One region of the Mesorhizobium sp. M0189 genome, then DNA from elsewhere that is predicted to be linked to it. Evidence: predicted binding sites of a transcription regulator. Region 1 holds the regulator's gene; each other region holds the start of a gene.
What was found. Region 1 encodes LexA, which represses DNA repair genes until DNA is damaged. Its sites were predicted from a motif close to TGTTCNNNNTGTGTTCNG; they were not measured.
Positions count from the first base shown of each region.

Region 2: a site for LexA is predicted at 2,758-2,775, ahead of NKJ09_RS14250 (ATP-dependent helicase). Genes of this name have one in related genera too.
Region 3: a site for LexA is predicted at 2,400-2,417, ahead of dnaE (DNA polymerase III subunit alpha). Genes of this name have one in related genera too.
Region 4: a site for LexA is predicted at 2,842-2,859, ahead of NKJ09_RS05565 (2'-5' RNA ligase family protein). Genes of this name have one in related genera too.

Region 1 is NZ_JAMYSW010000001.1:453,791-459,054, forward strand. It holds gene gltX (glutamate--tRNA ligase) at 1-518, opposite strand, end outside; gene NKJ09_RS02185 (ComEC/Rec2 family competence protein) at 615-3,080, shown strand; gene lexA (transcriptional repressor LexA) at 3,074-3,805, opposite strand; gene kynU (kynureninase) at 4,277-5,264, shown strand, end outside.
Region 2 is NZ_JAMYSW010000006.1:193,697-198,960, forward strand. It holds gene NKJ09_RS14240 (dienelactone hydrolase family protein) at 1-34, opposite strand, end outside; gene NKJ09_RS14245 (glucose/quinate/shikimate family membrane-bound PQQ-dependent dehydrogenase) at 252-2,564, opposite strand; gene NKJ09_RS14250 (ATP-dependent helicase) at 2,817-5,264, shown strand, end outside.
Region 3 is NZ_JAMYSW010000001.1:266,727-271,990, reverse strand. It holds gene dnaE (DNA polymerase III subunit alpha) at 1-2,133, opposite strand, end outside; gene NKJ09_RS01275 (acetyl-CoA carboxylase biotin carboxylase subunit) at 2,623-4,635, opposite strand; gene NKJ09_RS01270 (S-(hydroxymethyl)glutathione dehydrogenase/class III alcohol dehydrogenase) at 4,849-5,264, shown strand, end outside.
Region 4 is NZ_JAMYSW010000002.1:552,845-558,108, forward strand. It holds gene NKJ09_RS05550 (ABC transporter substrate-binding protein) at 1-939, shown strand, start outside; gene NKJ09_RS05555 (cupin domain-containing protein) at 999-1,607, shown strand; gene NKJ09_RS05560 (ABC transporter ATP-binding protein) at 1,597-2,682, shown strand; gene NKJ09_RS05565 (2'-5' RNA ligase family protein) at 2,904-3,539, shown strand; gene NKJ09_RS05570 (SRPBCC family protein) at 3,557-4,036, opposite strand; gene NKJ09_RS05575 (ArsR/SmtB family transcription factor) at 4,039-4,389, opposite strand; gene NKJ09_RS05580 (ArsC family reductase) at 4,564-4,917, shown strand; gene NKJ09_RS05585 (DUF488 domain-containing protein) at 5,109-5,264, opposite strand, start outside.

The DNA.
Region 1 (5,264 bases):
AAATCGTCGAGATCCTTGTTGGGAAAGCGCACGTCGCCCTGGACGCGGTCATGCACAACCGTCTCGCCGTCTGTCGGCGCCTTGATGCGGATCGCCCCCTTGGCGCCGGCCGGCGCCTCGGAGGGGTCGCGGTCGCGCCAGCGGCCGTCATAGCGGGGAGGCAGCCCCTTGGCTCGTGCGCTCTCGCGCATTGCCTCCAACTCGGCAGGCGTCGCGTAACAATAATAGGCCTTGCCCATGCGAACGAGTTCCTCGGCCACCTCGCGATGGCGCGGCGCACGCTCGAACTGCGACACCGGCTCACCGTCCCATGTCAGGCCAAGCCAGGAAAGCCCGTCGAGGATGGCCGCGGTTGCCGCATCGGTGGAACGCTCGCGGTCGGTGTCCTCGATGCGCAGCAGCATCGTGCCGGCTGTGTGCTTGGCATACAGCCAGTTGAACAGCGCCGTGCGCGCCCCGCCAATATGCAGATAGCCGGTGGGCGAGGGGGCAAAACGGGTGACGACCTTGTCGGGCATGGAACTCTCAGGCAGGCGAAGGAAGTGGGTTTGCGGACTTTCGCGCGTTGCGCGTTCATGTAGCATAGGAGGTCGAGGGCGCAAGGGGCAGACCCGATGGCTGTGCGAGGCCGTGGTGCGGGCGAGGGCGAGGACGTTGGCAGCGGCGTCAGCGAACGCTTGCTGTTTGCCGCGCCCGTGCCTGTCCTGCCGGCACCGGCATTGCTGCCGGTTCCACGCTTTGATGCCCCGTCGCTGCCGGCGAGCGACCCAGCAACGGTTCTCGTGCCCGCGGCCGAGCCCATCGTGCGCCTACGCCGGCGTTTCCGCCTCCCGTCACCGTCCCGTATCCGCAACGGCGTAACCTCGGCGGTCGGCCTGGAGCTCGACCGTGGGGTCGCCTTCCTGCTGGTGCCGGTGTTCCTCGCATGCGGGGTGATCGTATATTTTGCGCTGGCGGTGGAGCCGGCCTTTCCACAGCCGATCGCAATCGTCGCCTTGGCAGCCCTCTGTGCCGTCGCCTCGCGGTCGTGGCCCAGAACCCGCCTGTGCTTCATGGCGGCGTTGCTCTGCGCGCTTGGCGTGCTTGCCGCCAAGGTCGAGACCTGGCGTGTCGGAACGCATATGCTCGGTTCCGAAATCTCGACGCGCCTCACGGGTCGCGTCGTATCGTTCGAGCCCATGGCGAGCGGCCGCATCAGGCTGACGATCGATGTGATCTCAACCGCCAGGCCGACACTGCGCTACATGCCGGAACGGGTCCGCGTTTCGGCGATGAAAATACCGGCTGAGCTGACCGCCGGTTCCGAGATCGCCGGCTATGTGCGGCTGCTGCCGCCGACCGGGCCGGTGCGGCCCGACAGCTATGATTTCTCCTTCGACAGCTATTTTGCCGGTATCGGCGGCAGCGGCTTTTTTCTCGGCAATCCGAAAGTCGTGTCGTCGGGCAGCATGCCGTTTGCCGCGCGGCTTTCTTCCGCGATCGAAGACGCGCGCGAATCCATCGCCGACCATATCCGCAGCCGCATCGGCGGCGCCGAGGGCGAGATTGCTGCTGCGCTGATCGTCGGCGTGCGCGCCGGCATTCCCGAGGAGATCAACGAAGCGATGCGGCGTACCGGCATCTACCACATCATCTCCATCTCGGGGCTGCATATGGCGTTGGTCGCCGGCACCATTATGGCGCTGCTGCGCGGCGCCTTTGCGCTGTTTCCCGATTTCTCATCGCGACGGCCGGTCAAGAAATACGCGGCGGCCGCCGCGCTTTTTTCGATTGCGGCCTACCTCGTCTTTTCCGGCATTGTGGTGGCGGCCGAACGCAGCTTCATCATGTTGGCGGTGATGCTTATCGCCGTGCTGTTCGACCGGGCCGCGCTCACCATGCGCAACCTGGCGATCTCGGCCATCGCGGTCATTCTGGTGTCGCCGCACGAGGTGGTCGGTCCGAGCTTCCAGATGTCCTTCGCCGCGACGGCGGCCCTTGTCGGCGCCTATGCAGGCTGGTCCGATTACCGCGCCGGCGGGGCCACCACGCCGCCGCCCCGGCGGTCGCCGCTACGCTTTGCCACTAGAAAGGTACTGATGGGCATGGGCGGCCTGGCGATGACCTCGATCATTGCAGGGAGCGCCACGGCGCTTTTCGCCATATGGCATTTCCAGCGCGTGGCGCCGCTCAGCCTGTTCGCCAATCTGGCCATCATGCCTATCGTCTCACTGGTCGTCATGCCCTTCGCCGTCCTCAGTGCGCTGGCGATGCCGTTCGGCGCGGATGGGCCTTTCCTCTACGTGATGGGCAAGGGGCTGACGGCGATGATCGCCCTGTCCGGGTGGATCTCCGAGCGCTCGCCGATCGATGCGGTCGGGCTGATTTCGCTGAGATCTGTCCTTTTGGTGACGATCGCCCTCGTCATTGCCAGCATGGCGACGACCTGGTTGCGGCTCGTGGCCCTTCCTTTTGCGCTCGCCGGCTTGCTAACGACAACGCAGACGCGCGTACCCGATGTATTGATCTCGGAGGACGCACGGCTCGTCGCGCTGCCGATCGGCAGCGGTGAACTCGCGGTCAACCGGGCACGCCCGAATGAGTTCACCATCGACAACTGGAAACGCGCGCTCACATCAGAGGCTATCGTCGCGCCGGAAACACCTGGAAAGAACGATCCGCAATTCGACATTGCCGATCCGGCCGACTTACCGCCGGGCATGCCGTTCATTTGCACGGACGGTCTCTGCCTTGCCAGGCATCCATCCGGCGCGATCATCGCGCTAGCCAATGACCGCGATACTGCACGGCCAGCCTGCGCCTTTGCCAGCTTGATCGTCATCGACGACGCCACCGCCCATAATCCCTGCTACTACGACCGGCTGGTCCTCGTCGTCACCAAACGGCAACTGGCGCGCGCGGGAAGTGCGGCCGTCTATTTCGATCCACAAGCGGCAACACGCGCCGAAATCCGCTTCGCCGTCGAAAAATCATACCGGCCCTGGCACGTGCAGCGGAAATTTTCACGCGCGGCGCGGGGCATGCCGCCATACCGCAGAGCCGACAAGCCAAAAGCCGGCGCCAAGGGCGCAGCTCAGTAGCGGCGGATCAGCCCAACGAGCTTGCCCTGCACCTTGACCCTGTCTGGTCCGAAGATGCGCGTCTCGTAGGCCGGATTGGCGGCTTCCAGGGCGATCGAGGCGCCCTTGCGGCGGAACCGCTTCAGCGTCGCTTCTTCCTCGTCGACCAGTGCCACCACGATCTCACCGGGGCTCGCCGTATCGGCATTGCGGATGATCACCGTGTCGCCGTCGAAAATGCCAGCCTCGATCATCGAATCGCCTTTGACCTCGAGCGCATAATGCTCGCCGCCCATGATCATGTCCGGCGGCACCGAGATCGAATGCGTCTGGTGCTGGATGGCATCGATCGGCACACCAGCGGCGATGCGGCCCATCACCGGGATAGACACGGCGGCGACGACATCGTCGTCATTGCCGGCTGCAGGGACGCGCGACGATGTCGGCTTGCCTTGCCGAGGACCTTGCCCAAGACTGCCCTGGATGACACTCGGCGAGAACTTGCGTGCCGCATTGAGGCCGGGGGCGATCGAATCGGGCAGGCGCAGCACCTCCAGCGCACGGGCCCTGTTGGGCAAACGGCGAATGAAGCCGCGCTCCTCCAGCGCCGTAATCAGCCGGTGGATTCCCGATTTGGAAGCCAGGTCGAGCGCTTCCTTCATCTCGTCGAAGGAGGGCGGGATACCGCTTTCCTTCAGCCTTTCGTGGATGAACATAAGCAGTTCGTGTTGTTTGCGTGTCAGCATAGCGACCCCCAACAGAATCAGAAAAACAAACCCAGAACAAACACTATCTGTTCCAGTTGTGTTCCGCAACTGTTTAAAGTTTAATGAATGTGTTAGGGCTCGGGTAACGATACCACTCGCCAAACCGGGACGCTGCATTTTCACCGCCGCGGGCCTCATCGCCTTGATTCTGCTTTCGTTTGCGGCCTCTGGGTTTCCAGAAGGCGGCACTGGTATCGGCCGTCAGCCGGCAAAGGGGCACGGAATTGAAGCCGTATCGACTGTGCGGTTTGGTCAATGCACCGTGAACGAAACGAACTCAAAACGCCAACCTTGGGTTGGCTTGGCTCCTGGTTTCCACCGCATGGTCAGGCAACTTGTCGCCGGTGGAGCCTTGCTGCGCGATACCAGGTAATGGAGAACCGCTCGTGACCGATGGATGCCGTCGATGCGTGTCCGGCGTTGCGGTGAATCTTGGGGAGCAGACAAATCATGACAGGAATTCCCGATCTCGTGGCCATAAGGGCGATGGATGCTGCAGATCCGCTGCGCGCGATGCGCGACCGCTTTGTGCTGCCGCAAGGAGTGATCTATCTCGACGGCAATTCGCTAGGGGCCGCTTCGCGTGCCGCTTTCGATGAATTGAGCAAGGCAGTGACCGAAGAATGGGCGCATGATCTCATCCGCGCCTGGAACACGGCCGGCTGGTTCAACATGCCGCTCGAACTTGGCGACCAGCTCGGGCGCCTGATCGGTGCCGCGGCCGGCCAGACGGTGGTCTGCGACACGACATCGGTCAACATCTACAAGCTGCTGCACGCCGCCATGGCCATGCGGCCGGAGCGGCAGGTCATCGTCGCCGAGGGCGACAGTTTTCCGACAGACCTCTACATGGCTGAGGGTGTGGTTTCGACGCGAAAAGATACGCTGCTGCGCCTCTCGGGGGTCGACGCGCCGAGCATCGAAGAGCTGATCGACGAACGCACCGCCGTGGTGCTGGTCAACCACGTCAACTACAAGTCGGGCGAACTGCGCGACATGCCGGCGCTGACGCGCAGGGCCCAGGAAGCCGGGGCGATGATCGTCTGGGATCTCTGCCACACCGCCGGTGCGATGCCAGTCGAGCTCGACACGGCAAACGCCGATTTTGCCGTTGGCTGCACCTACAAATATCTGAATGGCGGACCGGGCGCGCCTGCCTTCATCTATGCGGCTGAGCGGCATCTTGCCGACATCCAGCAGCCGCTCACCGGCTGGTGGGGCCATGCACGGCCCTTCGCCTTCGAGCCAGGCTATGCGGCCGGCACCGGCATCCGCCGGTTTCTGTGCGGCACCCAGCCGGTCCTGTCGATGCGCACGCTGAAGGGCGCGCTCGACATCTGGAACGATGTCGACATGACGGCGGTGCGCAAGAAGAGCATCGCGCTGGCTGATCTGTTCATCGAGCTCGTCGAGGCAAAGTGCGGCACTTACGGGCTAA
Region 2 (5,264 bases), on a different contig from region 1:
TGACAGGCTTGGCGGGGCCGGCAGGTGTTGTCATGGCGCGCTCCTAGGTCTTCGGCCCCCGGCAGCAACATAGGGTCGAAGCCTGGCTGGTCCAGTCACGGCTGAGTGAGGGCTGCCATAAGTCTCTGCACGATGGCCTTGATGCCGCGTTGGTCCAGCAGGCCGAGACAGCCGCCGGCCCGCAGCTGACCAACGAGGTACTTGCATCGGTACCCGACCTGAAAGGGCATCTCGGGCTCTGAGGAACTTCTCTATTTCGGCAGCGTATAGGCCATCACATAATCGCCCGGCTTGGTGCCGACCGAGCCGTGGCCGCCGGCAACGATGACGACGAACTGGCGTCCGTCGGCTACCGTGTAGGTCATCGGTGTCGACTGCCCGCCGGCAGGCAGCCGCGCCTGCCAGAGCTGTTTGCCGGTCGTCAGGTCATAAGCGCGCACATAGTCGTCGACCGCCGCACCGAGAAAGGCGACGCCGCCGGCAGTGATCATCGGCCCGCCAATGCCCGGCACGCCGACCTTGAACGGCAGCGGCAGCGGCGTCATGTCGTAGACGGTGCCGTTGCGATGCTTGTAGACGATCTTGCCGGTCCGAAGGTCGGCGCCGGCCACATAGCCCCACGGAGGCGCCTGGCAGGGAATGCCGAGCGGCGACAGGAATGGCTTCAATATCACTGCGTAAGGCGCACCGTCATTGCGGTTCAGGCCTTGTTCGCTGCCCTTGGTATCGCCCGGCGGCGGCACGTCGGCGCGCGGCACCAATTTGGAGATGAACGCCAGGTATGTCGGCATGCCGAACATCACCTGCCGGACCGGATCGACTGCCACGCCGCCCCAGTTGAAGGTGCCGAAATTGCCAGGATAGATCAGCGAGCCTTGCAGCGACGGCGGCGTATAGCGGCCCTCATACCGCAGCTTCCGAAGCTCGATCCGGCAGGCCAGCTGGTCGAACATGGTGATGCCCCACATATCCGCGCCGGTCAGTGGCTTCGGACTGAAGCTGAGGTCCGAGACCGGCTGCGTCGGCGAGGTATGGTCGCCTTCGATCGCGCCGCCCGGCGCCGGCACTTCCTTGACCGGAACGATCGGCTCGCCGCTGCGCCGGTCGAGCACATAGAGGTCGCCCTGCTTGGTCGGCCCGACCAGCGCCGGCACCACACCACTGGCCGTGGTTATGTCGACCAGCGTCGGCTGCGCCGGCACGTCCATGTCCCAGAGATCGTGATGCACGGTCTGCCGCACCCAGCGCAATTGTCCGGTGTTGAGATCGAGCGCGGTGATCGAGGAAGAGAATTTCTCGTCATTGGCGCTGCGTCCGGCGCCGAGCTGGTCCGGCGTCTTGTTGCCGAGCGGCACATAGAGCAGGCCGAGCTTCTCGTCGGCGCTCGCCGTCGACCACATATTGGGCGAGTTGTTGGTGTAGGTCTGGCCCGGCGGCAGCGGCGTCGTCTGGTCCGGATTGCCGGAATCCCAATTCCATAACAGCGCGCCGGTGTCGGCATCGTAGGCACGGATGACCCCGGACGGCTCCTGCGTCGAATAATTGTCGTTGACCGCGCCGCCGACGATGATCTTGTTGGCGACGATCAGCGGCGCGGAAGTCGAATAGTAATAGCCCGGCTTCGGATATGGCATGTTGGCGAGCAGGTTCAGCGTGCCGCCCTCGGCAAATGTCGGACAGACCTGGCCATTCGCCGCGTCGAGCGCGATCAGCCGGGCGTCCGATGTCGGCAGATAGATGCGCGTGGCGCAGGGCTGGCCGGCGGCGATCTTGGCATCGGCATAGTAAGCCACGCCGCGGCAGGTCTGGTGCTGGCGGTCCTTGTTGAGCTTGACCTGCGGATCGAAACGCCATTTCTCCTTGCCGCTCGCGGCATCGATGGCGATGGCGAAATTATGCGGCGTGCAGATGTAGAGCGTGTCGGCGATTTTCAGCGGCGTCACCTGATAGGTCGTCTCGCCGATGTCGTCGGGCCCTTTCACGTCGCCGGTGCGATAGGTCCAGGCCGGCTGCAGATTGGCAACGTTTTCGGGGGTGATCTGGTCGAGCGGCGAATAGCGCTGGCCATATTGCGTGCGACCGTAATAGTGCCATTCGCCGGCCGGCACATTGCCGCCGAGTTCGGCCGTCGGCGTCACCTTGTCGGTGTTGAGTTGGCCGGCAATATCCTTTGGGTCCGTCGTCATCGAATAACCGGCGACGCCGAGCGATGCCAGCACCGCGAGGATCAGCGGCGCTCGTCCGTCGGGACCGGTAAGCCCGCGCCGCGCCCATGGCGTCAATAGCCACAGCGCGACAAGCACGATGATGCCGCCGCGCGGGCCGAGCTCCCACCAGTCGAAGCCGGTTTCCCAGACAGCCCAGGCGAGCGTGCCGAGCACGATCGCCGCGTAGAGCCACAGCGCCGTGGATCTGCGCCTGTAGAGCAGCCAGGCAGCGATCAGGAAAGCTATGCCGGCGATGACGTAATACCAGCTGCCGCCCAGCGTCACGAGCCAGATGCCGCCGCCGCCAAGCGCCAGGCCGATGAGGAAAAGGATCAGGGAGGTGATGACCACAGCCAAGACGGTGCTCCTTCGACTGGTGCGCTCCGCGACGCGTCCATGGGCAACCCCGCATTGCGTGCCTGCCCCCACGCAACTTTCTCCGGCCCGCTTCCCCTGTCAAGCAAGCTCGGCGTTTTACGGCGTCGACCCACGGCAAGCTCGGCGTTTTGGTTAGCGGACCCATTCAGATTGTGAGTCTACCGACTGGACAGAGAACAAAACGGAGACACTTCTGGCCTTTCGCTGCCGAATCACTACATTCGGGGAGAGATGTCCGGCTTTTCGGAAGACATGCCCTTTTTTGACGAACCGAACGCGCGGCCCGTGGCCCCGTCGGGCATCGCCGCGCGCGCCATGGCTGCCCGCAGCAATCAAAACAACGCGCCCGATTATCTCAACGGCCTCAACCCCGAGCAGCGGCTGGCGGTGGAAACCACCGAAGGCCCGGTGCTGGTGCTGGCCGGCGCCGGCACCGGCAAGACGCGCGTCTTGACCACCCGCATCGCCCACATCCTTGCCACCGGCAAGGCCTTCCCTTCGCAGATCCTCGCCGTCACCTTCACCAACAAGGCGGCGCGCGAGATGAAGCAGCGCATCGGCCTGTTGATCGGCGAAGGCAATGTCGAGGGCATGCCGTGGCTCGGCACCTTCCACTCGATTGGCGTGAAGCTGCTGCGCCGACATGCCGAGCTGGCCGGGCTCAAATCCGACTTCACCATTCTCGACACCGACGATGTCGTGCGGCTGATCAAACAGCTCATCCAGGCGGAAGGGCTGGACGACAAGCGCTGGCCGGCCAAGCAGTTCGCCCAGATGATCGACGGCTGGAAGAACAAGGGCCTCGGTCCCGCCGACATCCCCGAGGGCGATGCCCGTGCCTTCGCCAACGGCAAGGGCCGCGAACTCTACAAGGCCTATCAGGAGCGGCTGCAGACGCTGAATGCCTGTGACTTCGGCGATCTCCTATGTCACCCGATCCGCATCTTCCGCGCCAATCCGGACGTGCTGAAGGAATACCACAAGCGCTTCCGCTACATCCTCGTCGACGAGTACCAGGACACCAACACCGCACAGTACATGTGGCTGCGCCTGCTGGCCCAGCGGCCTCAAGGCAAGCCAATCTCCCCCCTCGCGGGGGAGATGTCCGGCAGGACAGAGGGGGGCGCGAAGGATCGCGACGCTTCCAATGGTCCTGGCGGAAACGCTGGCGGGACAGCGCCCCCCTCTGTCGGCTCCGCCGACATCTCCCCCACGAGGGGGGAGATTGGGCGCTCTTCGGCCGAAGGCCGCAAGCCCGACCGGGCGTCGGCCGGCCAGGCCGCCCCCGCGGAGGCCAGCGAGCGAAGCTCGCGCGCGGCCGTGAGCGAAAGCAAAGTTAACATCTGCTGCGTCGGCGACGACGACCAGTCGATCTATGGCTGGCGCGGCGCCGAAGTCGACAACATCCTGCGCTTCGACAAGGATTTCCCCGGCGCCACCATCATCCGGCTGGAGCGCAACTACCGCTCGACCGCGCACATCCTCGGCACCGCCTCGCATCTCATCGCCCACAATGAGGGCCGCTTCGGCAAGACGCTGTTTACCGAGAAGATCGCCGAGGACGACGAGAAGGTGCATGTCCACGCCGCCTGGGATTCCGAGGAGGAGGCCCGCGCCGTCGGCGAGACCATCGAGGCCTACCAGCGCCAGAAGCACAATTTGAACGATATGGCGATTCTCGTCCGCGCGTCTTTCCAGATGCGCGAATTCGAGGACCGCTTCGTCACGCTCGGGCTCAATTACCGCGTCATCGGCGGCCCGCGCTTCTATGAGCGGCTCGAGATTCGCGACGCATTGGCCTTCTTCCGCGTCGTCGCACAAGGCGCCGACGACCTCGCCTTCGAGCGCATCGTCAACGTGCCGAAACGCGGGTTGGGCGAGGCCACCATCCGCCAGGTCCACGACACCGCACGCGCGCTGCGCATCCCGATGCTGGAGGCGGCGGCAAAACTGGCCGAAAGCGACGAGCTGAAGCCGAAGCCGCGTGCCGCACTCCGCGAGGTATCAGCCAATTTCGAGCGCTGGCAAAAGGCTCTCGAAACCACCCCGCACACCGAACTCGCCGAGACCATTTTGGAGGAGAGCGGCTACACCGACATGTGGAAGAACGACCGCTCGGTCGAAGCGCCCGGCCGGCTGGAGAACCTAAAGGAGCTGATACGCTCCATGGAGGAGTATGAATCGCTGCGCTCCTTCCTCGAACATGTCGCGCTGGTGATGGACGCCGAGCAGAACGCTGAGCTCGACGCCGTCAACATCATGACGCTGCATTCGGCCAAGGGCCTCGAATTCGAAACCGTGTTCCTGCCCGGCTGGGAGGAAGGCCTGTTCCCGCACCAGCGTTCCCTCGACGAGGGTGGCCGCTCCGGCCTGGAGGAAGAGCGCCGCCTTGCCTATGTCGGCCTGACCCGCGCCAAGAAGAACCTGCATCTCTGGTTTGTCTCCAACCGCCGCATCCACGGCCTCTGGCAATCGACCATCCCGTCGCGCTTCCTCGACGAGCTGCCGGAAGCCCATGTCGAGGTCGCCGAGAGCGGCAACTCCTATGGCGGCTACGGCAATGCCTATGGTGGCGGCTCGTTCGCTCCCGGTCGTGGCGGCCAGGGGGCTGGAAGACAGAATCCTTATGGGGCGTCGCGCTTCGATAACATCGGTGGCAACAACGGCGCCGAGAAATCC
Region 3 (5,264 bases), 190 kb from region 1:
GATGACGCCTTGCGTCTCCTTGACGAGATGGTCGATCTTCGGGTGGATCGACGCCATCTCCTCCTCGCCATGCTTTCTGGCGTTGTAGGTCGGGATGTTCTCCATCGGCCCCGGCCGGTAGAGCGCGACCAGCGCGATGATGTCCTCGATACAGTCGGGCCGCATGCCGATCAGCGCCTTGCGCATGCCGGCACTTTCCACTTGGAACACGCCGACCACCTCGCCGCGCGACAGCATGGCGTAGGTTTCCGGGTCGTCGAGCGGAATGTGGGCGAGATCGATCTCGATGCCGCGGCGGCGGATCAGCTTGACCGCCCTGTCCAGCACGGTCAGCGTCTTCAGCCCAAGGAAGTCGAATTTCACCAGCCCGGCCTGCTCGACATACTTCATGTTGAACTGTGTGACCGGCATGTCCGAGCGCGGATCGCGGTACATCGGCACCAGTTCCCACAGCGGCCGGTCGCCGATAACGATACCGGCGGCGTGCGTCGAGGCGTGGCGGTAGAGACCTTCCAGCTTCTGCGCCGTGTCGAGCAGCGTTTGCACGATCGGCTCCCGCTCGGCCTCTTCGGCAAAGCGCGGCTCGTTGGCGATGGCGTCGGCGAGCTTGACCGGATTGGCCGGGTTCGACGGCACCATCTTGCTCAGCTTGTCGACCTGGCCGTAAGGCATCTGCAGCACGCGGCCGACGTCGCGCAGCACCGCGCGCGCCTGTAGTGTGCCGAAGGTGATGATCTGGCCGACCTGGTCGCGGCCGTATTTCTGCTGGACGTAACGGATGACCTCCTCGCGCCGGTCCTGGCAGAAGTCGATGTCGAAGTCGGGCATCGACACGCGATCGGGATTGAGGAAGCGCTCGAACAGCAGCGAAAAGCGCAGCGGATCGATGTCGGTGATGGTCGTCGAATACGCAACCAGCGAGCCGGCGCCCGAACCGCGGCCCGGGCCGACCGGAATGCCTTGTGCCTTGGCCCATTTGATGAAGTCGGCAACGATCAGGAAATAGCCCGGATATTTCATCTTCTCGATGACCCCGAGCTCGAAATCCAGTCTTTCGCGATACTGGTCGGCCGTGTAGCCGGGTGTGAGCCCATGCGCCGCCAGCCGCGCGTCCAGCCCTTCATGCGCCTGCCGGGCAAGCTCCTGCGCCTCCGCTTTAACCGCCGCTTCGGCGTCGGCGACATCGCGGCCGGCAAAGCGCGGCAGGATCGGGTTGCGGGTCTTCGGATAGTAGGAGCAGCGCAGCGCGATCTCGACGGTGTTGTCGATTGCTTCCGGCAGGTCGGCGAACAGCCTCGCCATATCGGCCTGGCTTCTCAGGAAGTGGTCGGGCGAAAGGCGGCGGCGATTGTCGGCCGCAACCACGGAGCCTTCGGCGATGGCGATCAGCGCGTCATGCGCCTCATAGTCTTCACGAGAAAAGAAAAACGCCTCGTTGGTGGCAACCAGCGGCAGATCGTGGCGGTAGGCGAGGTCGACCGACGACTGCTCGATCGTGCGGTCGTAGCCGGACACGCGCTCCAGCTCGACATAGAGCCGGTCGCCGAACAGGCCCTTGAGCGCCAGGAGCCGGGTCTCGGCGAGTTCGCGGCGGTCCTCTTTCAAGGCATTGCCGATCGGGCCTCGCGGCCCGCCCGTAAGGCAGATCAGACCGTCGGAGTGGCCCTGCAGCATCTCGGTCGTCAGATGCACCGCTTCGCCGGGCGGTGTCTCGAGGTAGACGCGGCTGACCAGCCTGACCAGATTGCTGTAACCGGCCTCGGTTGCGGCGATCAGTACGACGGGCCGCATCTCCGGTCCTTGCCGCCTGCGGTCGCGCTGGCTGTCGCTCGCCTCGCCGGAAAAGGCGAGGTCGATCTGGCAGCCGATGATCGGCTGGATGCCGTCCTTCCCGGCTTTCTGGGCGAATTCCAGCGCGCCGAACAGATTGTTGGTATCGGTGACGGCTATTGCCGGGCATTCATCCTGCACCGCATGGCCGACGATCTTGCCGAGTTGCAAGGCACCTTCGAGCAGCGAATAGGCCGAATGCACGCGCAGATGAATGAACCGACGCGCCGCCTGCTCCGCCCGCGACGCCTTTGCATAGGCCTCGCGCAGCAAGGGATCGCGTGGAAGTCTCTCATTCGCCATGGTTTTTTCGCGCCGCCTCACAAGGACTCAGTCGATGAAGATGTATTGTCCGGCACCGGGTAACACGAGTCCAGCGGAAGCGATTGGAGCTTTGGAAGTTTAGAGCAACCGCTGAAGCTGCCAATCTCCCCCCTCGTGGGGGAGATGTCCGGCAGGACAGAGAGGGGCGCTGTCCCGCCGACCTCAGGCCGGAAACAAAAAACCCGCCACAGCGGGCGGGTCGTTGGAGCCAATTAGCACCATACCGAGATTAGTAGCATAGCTGCCGGCACAAAGCAAGAACAAAATACGCCACGACGGCAAAAAGCGAATTCCTCACGGCCTCGCCTGTCCCTCCTCCACTGAGCGTGCCAACCCATTGCAAGGTCGCGTTTCTTCGCGCCCCTCTCTGTCCTGCCGGACATCTCCCCCACGAGGGGGAGATTGGCCGTCACCTCGGCTTTCGCTAATCTCCAACGTCCCAGGCCGGCGCCGAGGCGGATTTCAGCCTCACGCGAATTGCATGATCACCGCATCGACCGCAAGGCTGTCGCCGGGCTTGGCGTTGAGCTTCGATACGATGAGATCGCGCTCGGCGCGCAGCACGTTTTCCATCTTCATCGCCTCGACCACAGCCAGCGTCTCGCCGGCCTTGACCTCCTGCCCCTCGGCAACCGCGATCGACACGACGAGGCCAGGCATCGGGCAGAGCAGCATCTTCGACGTGTCCGGCGCCACTTTTTCCGGCATCAGCCTTTCGAGTTCGGCGGTGCGCGGCAGCATGGCGCGGGCTGTCACAGACATGCCTTTCCAGGCAAGGCGGAACCCGTTCAGCACCGGCCTGACCTGCGCCGCGACTTTGCGGCCGCCGACCTTGCCGCGCCAGATGAGATCGCCCGGCCGCCAGTCGGAGGTCACCCTCAGTGCCTTGTCGCCGTCGATTGTGAGGTCGAGCTCCATCGGAATGGAAATCATGCCTTCGACGATGGCGACCGAAAGATAATCCCGGCCGATCTTCACCGCCCAATCGCGTTTCAAGGCGCCGGAATGCGGCGCCAGCCGCCCGCCCAGCCGGTCGAGCCGGTCGCGGCGCAGCAGTTCGACCGCGGTGGCGATCGCGGCCAGCACCGCTTTCTCCTCGGCGTCTGGCACGATCGGCGCGAAGCCGTCTGGGTATTCCTCGGCGATGAAAGCGGTCGATATCAGCCCTTCCCGCCAGCGCGGATGCTGCATCAGCGCCGCCAGGAACGGTATGTTGTGCTCGATGCCGTCGACAACGAACCTGTCCAGCGCTTCCGACATCGCATCTATTGCCGCAAGCCGTGTCGGCGCCCAGGTGCACAGCTTGGCGACCATCGGATCATAGAACATCGAGATTTCCGAGCCTTCGGTGACGCCAGTATCGTTGCGGATGACTATTTCGCCAAATTGCCCCTCTTCCGGCGGCCGGTATCTCGTCAACCGGCCAATCGACGGCAGAAAGTTGCGATACGGGTCTTCGGCATAGAGGCGGCTTTCCACCGCCCAGCCGTTCAGCTTGATGTCGCCCTGTTTGATGGCGAGCTTTTCGCCGGCCGCCACGCGGATCATCTGCTCGACCAGGTCGATGCCGGTGACCAGTTCCGTCACCGGATGCTCGACCTGCAAGCGCGTATTCATTTCCAGGAAATAGAAGTTCTTGTCGCTATCGACGATGAATTCGACCGTGCCGGCGCTCTGGTAGTCGACCGCCTTGGCCAGCGCCACAGACTGCTCGCCCATGGCTTTGCGGGTCTTGGGATCGAGGAACGGCGACGGCGCCTCCTCTACGACCTTCTGGTTGCGGCGCTGGATCGAGCATTCGCGCTCGCCGAGATAGAGCGTGTTGCCATGCGCGTCGGCAAGCACCTGGATTTCGATATGGCGCGGATCGACGATGAACTTCTCGATGAAGACGCGGTCATCGCCGAACGAGCTTTTGGCTTCCGAGCGCGCCCGGTCGAAGCCGTCGCGCACCTCGGCCTTGCTCCAGGCGATGCGCATGCCCTTGCCGCCGCCGCCGGCCGAGGCCTTGATCATCACGGGATAGCCGATTTCGCCGGCGATCTTTTCGGCATGGGCGACGTTTTCGATGACGCCAAGCCAGCCGGGCACCGTCGAAACCTTGGCCGCGTTGGCGAACTTCTTCGATTCGATCTTGTCGCCCATTGCCTTGATGGCCTTGGGCTTCGGGCCGATGAAGACGATGCCTTCCTGCTCCAGCGCCTCGCAGAAGGATGCCCGCTCGGACAGGAAACCGTAGCCGGGATGCACGGCCTCGGCCCCTGTCGCCTTGCAGGCGGCGATGATCTTTTCCGGGGCCAGATAGCTTTGCGCGGCGGGAGAAGGGCCGATATGCACCGCCTCGTCAGCCATTTCGGCATGCACGGCATCGCGGTCGGCGTCGGAATAGACCGCGACGGTGGCGATGCCCATCTTGCGCGCCGTCTTGATCACACGGCAGGCGATCTCGCCACGGTTGGCGATCAGGATCTTTGTGAACATGCAGGCCTCGTCCCTCGGCTGCCCTTCTTTTCCGGGCTTCCCGTTTTATGGGCTTCAGGGGGCCGGTCAAGGCAAAGTCGGAGCCTATCCCGGACGCAAATCGGCGAGCTCTGACGAAAATCCGGGATCAGAACGTCGCTTCGTGCATAGCGCAGAGCTGAGTGGTAAGTTAAATCTAACCTGGATTGCAGACTGCCATGGGAGGATTGCCTGATGAAAACGCGCGCCGCTGTCGCCGTCGCCGCCGGAAAGCCGCTGGAGATCATGGAGGTCGACCTCGAAGGTCCCCGTGATGGCGAGGTGCTGGTCGAGATCAAGGCAACCGGCATCTGCCACACCGACGAGTTCACACTGTCGGGCGCCGACCCGGAAGGCCTGTTTCCGGCGATCCTCGGCCATGAGGGCGCCGGCATCGTCGTCGACGTCGGCAAGGGCGTCACCTCGGTCAAGAAGGGCGACCATGTCATCCCGCTTTATACGCCGGAATGCCGGCAGTGCCCGTCCTGCCTGTCGCGCAAGACCAACCTCTGCACCGCCATCCGTGCCACGCAGGGTCAAGGCTTGATGCCTGACGGCACGTCGCGCTTCTCGATCGGCAAGGACAAGCTGTTCCACTACATGGGCTGCTC
Region 4 (5,264 bases), on a different contig from region 1:
CTGCCCGACTTCAACAAGAGCTTCCTCGCCGCGCACCCGGATGGTGTCGAAGCCTCGATGTTCGGCGACGACGATGACGCTTTCACCAAGGTCAAGGCCGGCTTCCGCCCCGATGTCGCGCACCCATGCTATGACAAGGTGGCGCGCTGGAACAAGGAAGGCCTGCTGCAGCCGATCGACACCAAGCGCATCAAGAACTGGGATTCGATCTTCCCGGTCTTCAAGAACCTGCCCGACCTGCAGGCCGGCGACGGCAAGGTCTGGATGGTGCCGTGGGACTGGGGCAACACCTCGATTCTCTACCGCACCGATCTGGTGAAGAACCCGGAAGCGAGCTGGAACCTGCTCTGGGACAAGCAATATGCCGGGCGCATGGCGACCATCGATGCCGTCCACGACACTCCGGTGGTGGCGGCCCTTCTTGCCGGCGTCAATCCATTCGACATGACGGCGGAACAGATGGACAAGGTTGCGGAGAAACTGCGCGAGCAGCGCCCGCTGCTCTCAAACTACACCACAGACATGACATCGGTCGAACAGGCGCTGGCCAGCGGCCAGCTGGTCGCCGCCATGACCTGGAATGCCTCGGCCACGTCGCTGAAGAAGCAAGGCGTGCCTGTCGAGTTCATGAAGCCGAAGGAAGGCATGCTTACCTGGGCTTGCGGTTTCGTCATGCTCAAGGACGCCAAGAACGTCGACCTCGCCTATGACTTCATCAACAGCCGGCTGGAAACGGACTCGGGCAAATACCTGATCCAGGCCTATGGCTATGGCAGCTCGACCAGCTCGGCTTTCGCTGCCGTGCCGAAGGAGGAGTTGGAGAAATTGCAGCTGCCCTCCGATCCGGAAGTGATGTTGAAGACCACCATCTTCACCGGGCCGATGAAACAGAATGATGAACTCGCCAAGATGTTCGAGAAGGTCAAGGCGGGCGGCTGAGCCTGCTTCTTCCTTCTCCCGCAAGGGGAAGGGAAAGCGTTGGCAAAAAGGACGAATGGATGGACATGCTGGACGAAGCGGCTGAGAAGCCGAAGGACGACGCCGACGTCAGGGTCGGCCGGCGCGTGCGGGCGCTCAGGCTGGAGCGTAATCTCTCGCTGGCCGAACTTGCAGCCAAAGCCGGCGTCTCGATCGGAGCGCTGAGCCAGATCGAGCGCGGCATGTCGTCATTGCGGGTCCGAGTGATCTGGCCGCTCGCCGCCGCCCTCGACATCGAGCCGTCCGCGCTGATCGCCGACGGCAACGACGCCGGCAACGATCTTTATTGTGTGCGCGCCAACAGCCGGCGTCAGATCCCGGTCAAGTCGGAAGGCATCGCCAAGTCGCTGCTGTCGCCGCCGGCTGCTGCGCTGACCGGCATGCTGGTGACGGTGGAGGCCGGTGGCGGCACCGCCGAAGCCTACGCCCATGCCGGCCATGAATTCGGGTTCGTCCTTTCGGGCGAGGTCGAGCTGGTGGTCGATTCGACCAGATACGGCCTGAAGGCCGGCGACAGCTTCGCCTTCAAGAGCACCTTGCTGCATGCTTTCCGCAATCCGGGCAGCGAGCGCTGCCAGATCCTGTGGGTCAACACGACCAAGCCGTCCGAGGTTCGCGATGGCACCTGATCCACTCGTCCGGCTGGACAAGGTCTCCAAGATATTCCCCGGCAGCATCGTCGGGCTCGATGCCGTCGATCTCGATATTTCGCGCGGCGAGTTCCTGACCCTGCTCGGACCATCCGGCTGCGGCAAGACCACCAGCCTGCGGGTCATCGCCGGCTTCGAAAGCCCGTCGAGCGGCAAGGTTCTGCTCGAAGGCCGCGACATCAGTGCGCTCAGGCCCTTCGACCGTCCGGTCAATACCGTATTCCAGGACTACGCGCTGTTCCCGCACATGAACGTCGCCGAAAATGTCGGCTTCGGCTTGTCGCTGCGCAAGCTCTCCGGTGCCGAACAGGCAAAGCGCGTCGGCGCAGCGCTCGACATGGTCGGCCTTGCTGAAAAGCTCGGCGCCCGCGTGTCCGAATTGTCGGGTGGCCAGCGCCAGCGCGTCGCGCTTGCCCGCGCCATCGTCTGCGAACCGCGCGTGCTGCTGCTCGACGAGCCGTTATCGGCGCTCGATGCGCATCTGCGCGAACAGATGCAGGTCGAATTGAAGCGACTGCAGTCGCGCCTCGGCACCACTTTCGTCATGGTCACGCACGACCAGACCGAGGCGCTGTCGATCTCTGATCGCATCGTCGTCATGAACAAAGGCCGCATCGAGCAGATTGCGCCGCCGGCGACCCTCTACGACCGGCCCGCCACCAAATTCGTTGCCAGCTTCATCGGCACGATGAACCTTCTGCAGTCGCGCTTCGTCGGTCGTGACGGCGAGCGCTTGCGGTTCGCCGCCGGCGCCCTGCCGCTGGAAGCGGTTTCGGAGACGGGCGAACTGCCTGGCGAGGGCACGGTGCGCACCATCGGCGTGCGTCCAGAGGATTTTTTGGCGACGACCGAAGCGGCGGCCGGCACTGTACCGGTGCGGGTGAACAGCATCGTCTTCCACGGCCGCACCTTGCGCCTTCATGCGGAGCTGGGGCAGGGGACACAGGTGGTGATCGACGCGCCGCGCCGGGCGGAGGGTTTTCAATTCAGCGTCGGCGACGTGGCGCATATCAGCCTGCGCCGTGGCGCCAACTGCCCTATGCTGTCCAGCTAGGCAACGGCCGCGAATACGCCGACCGGGCGATCCACGATTTCCTCGAGATCAAGGGCATCATCGGCGACGGCGCCTGAGCCATCAACATACGGCCGACCGAAATGTGGTTGCGAGCGTTGGTGCTGCCAGTACCGGCGCTCGTATCATTTTCGTTTGATTTGTTCCCTTTTTGTTCTATTCTGCTTGGCTGGGCGGGAATGGCTTTGAGAGGAGCAATGAACATGAATGAGCTGCCCGCATTCAGGATCACCGAAAACGGCCAAGCCGTGTTCAACTGGCAGGAGCTGGATCGGCGCTGGAATGACCGGCTGTTCTTCGCCATTCTTCTTGAAAGTACGATCGCCGTGCCGCTTGCACGCCGGGCCGCCGTCTGGCGGCGAGAATCGGGATTGCGAGGGCAAGTGTTTCCGGCGGAACGCCTGCACATCTCGCTTATTGGGCTCGGCGACTATGATGGACTGCCGGAGGAATTGGTCAAAATCGCCCGCCACGTCGCCTCGATGGTCCAGGCGAAACCGTTTGAGGTGTCGTTCGATCGGTTGTCGGCTTTCGGCGGCGGTGCGTTGGTGCTGCGTGGCAGCGACGGCGTCCCGCCGCTGCAAGCGTTCTGGCGCAATCTTACCGCCCTGATCGCCGACAGCCCGCTGAAGCCCTTTGTGGGGAGCTCCTTTGAACCTCATGTTACATTGCTTCGTGACAAATTGCGGGTTCAAAGGGTTCGAGAACGGGCGATCGAACCCATCAGCTGGACCGTACGTGACTTTGTGCTCATCCGCAGTCTGATCCGGCAAGGCCGGTACGAAGAGCTCGGGCGCTGGCGGTTGAACGGCCACGACGATTCCGTGGCCGCAATGTGAGCCAAGCCAGGGTCCCCTCAGATCGTCTTGACGTAGCCCGCCAACTGATCCGCCACCGTGCCCCAGCCGTCGTAAAAGCCCATCTCCTCGTGGCTGTTGCGCGTGGCTTCGTCGCGGTGGATAGCGGTCGCGGTGTAGCGCGTCGCCTCGCCCTGCGATTGCAGCGATATGACGGCTGTGATGAATGGGTCGCCTGACGGCCGGTAGCCGGGCAGCAGCGCATCGGTCCACACCAGCCGCTCGTTCTGGACGATCTCGAGGTAGCAGCAACGCCTGTCGTTGACCTCCTTGCCGTCGGGCGACTGCATGCGGGTGCGGAACAGACCGCCGGGCCGCAGGTCGATCTCGCAATCGGTGATGATCCACGGCTTCGGCGTGAACCATTGGCGGACATGCTCGGGCTTCGTCAAGGCCGTCCACAGCAGTTCTCGTGGCGCCTCGATCGTCCGTTCGAGCACGAGGTCGAGCTTCGGATCGGGTTGAAAAAACGCGACCATATTCATCTGTCTGTCTCCTTGAGTTTCAGCACGTAGTCGTCGAACTGGTCGAGACGGCGCTCCCACAGCTCACGCTGCTCGGCCAGCCAGCTTTCCGCGAGCTTCAGCGGCTCCGGCGCAAGCCGGTAGGTCCTGACGCGGCCGGCCTTCTCCGAACGCACCAGCCCGCAGCCTTCCAAAACCCTGAGATGCTCGATGAAGGATGGCAGGGCCATCTCGAACGGCTGGGCAAGCTCGCTGACCGAGGCGGGGCTTCGGTTCAGCCGCTCGACCACGCGCCGCCGGGTCGGATCGGCGAGCGCACGGAAAATGCCGTCGATCGGTGGGGGGCTTTCGGTCTGCAGGCTCGTCATGGTCATTTCCTTGCCTCGGCCATTCCGCGTGACCAAAATTAGCTCGGGAAAATAGTTAGGAAAATTCCTTACTATTGGCAAGCGCAAAAATCACGGATGCCTGGCAAGGCAGCTGGAAAAGTGAGAGGCACGGTTTTAGGGTGCCATCAGATTCGACCGATCCGAGGAAGCGTTTTGACGATCACCATGTACGGCATCACCAATTGCGATACGGTCAAGAAGGCGCGTTCCTGGCTGGCGAGCCATGATGTTGCCTATCGCTTTCACGATTACAGGGCAGACGGGCTTGACGCGGATCGGCTGAACGGCTGGTCAGGCAAGGTCGGCTGGGAAATCCTGCTCAACAAGGCGAGCACGACGTTTCGCGAACTGTCGGACGAAGACAGGATGGGTCTAGATGAAAAGAAGGCCAAGGCGCTGATGCTGGCCAAACCGACGATGATAAAGCGACCGGTGCTGGAACTTGGCGATCGCATCCTGGTTGGCTTCAAGCCTGATGTTTATCAAGCGGCGATCCGTAGGAAGTAGGACCGACCCGCCGCGATCCGTCGCGCCCCCCTCTGTCCTGCCGGACATCTCCCTCTCTAGTGGGGAGATTGGATGTCACTTCGGCTTTCGCTAGTCTCCAAAGAAGGGCGCTTTCGGCGAAGCTGCCAATCTCCCCCCTTGAGGGGGAGATGTCCGGCAGGACAGAGAGGGGTGCTGTCCCGCCGGCGTGACTAATTGTTCTCACGCAAATAGCTAGCCAGTGCCACCGCATTGTTGTGCGCCTCGTCATGGGCGCCGTAGAGCAGCGTCACCTTGCCTTCACGGAGCAAGGCGCGCAGTTCCGCCACCGCCTCGCCGTTCCGTTCGAGCTCATCGCGGTATCGCCG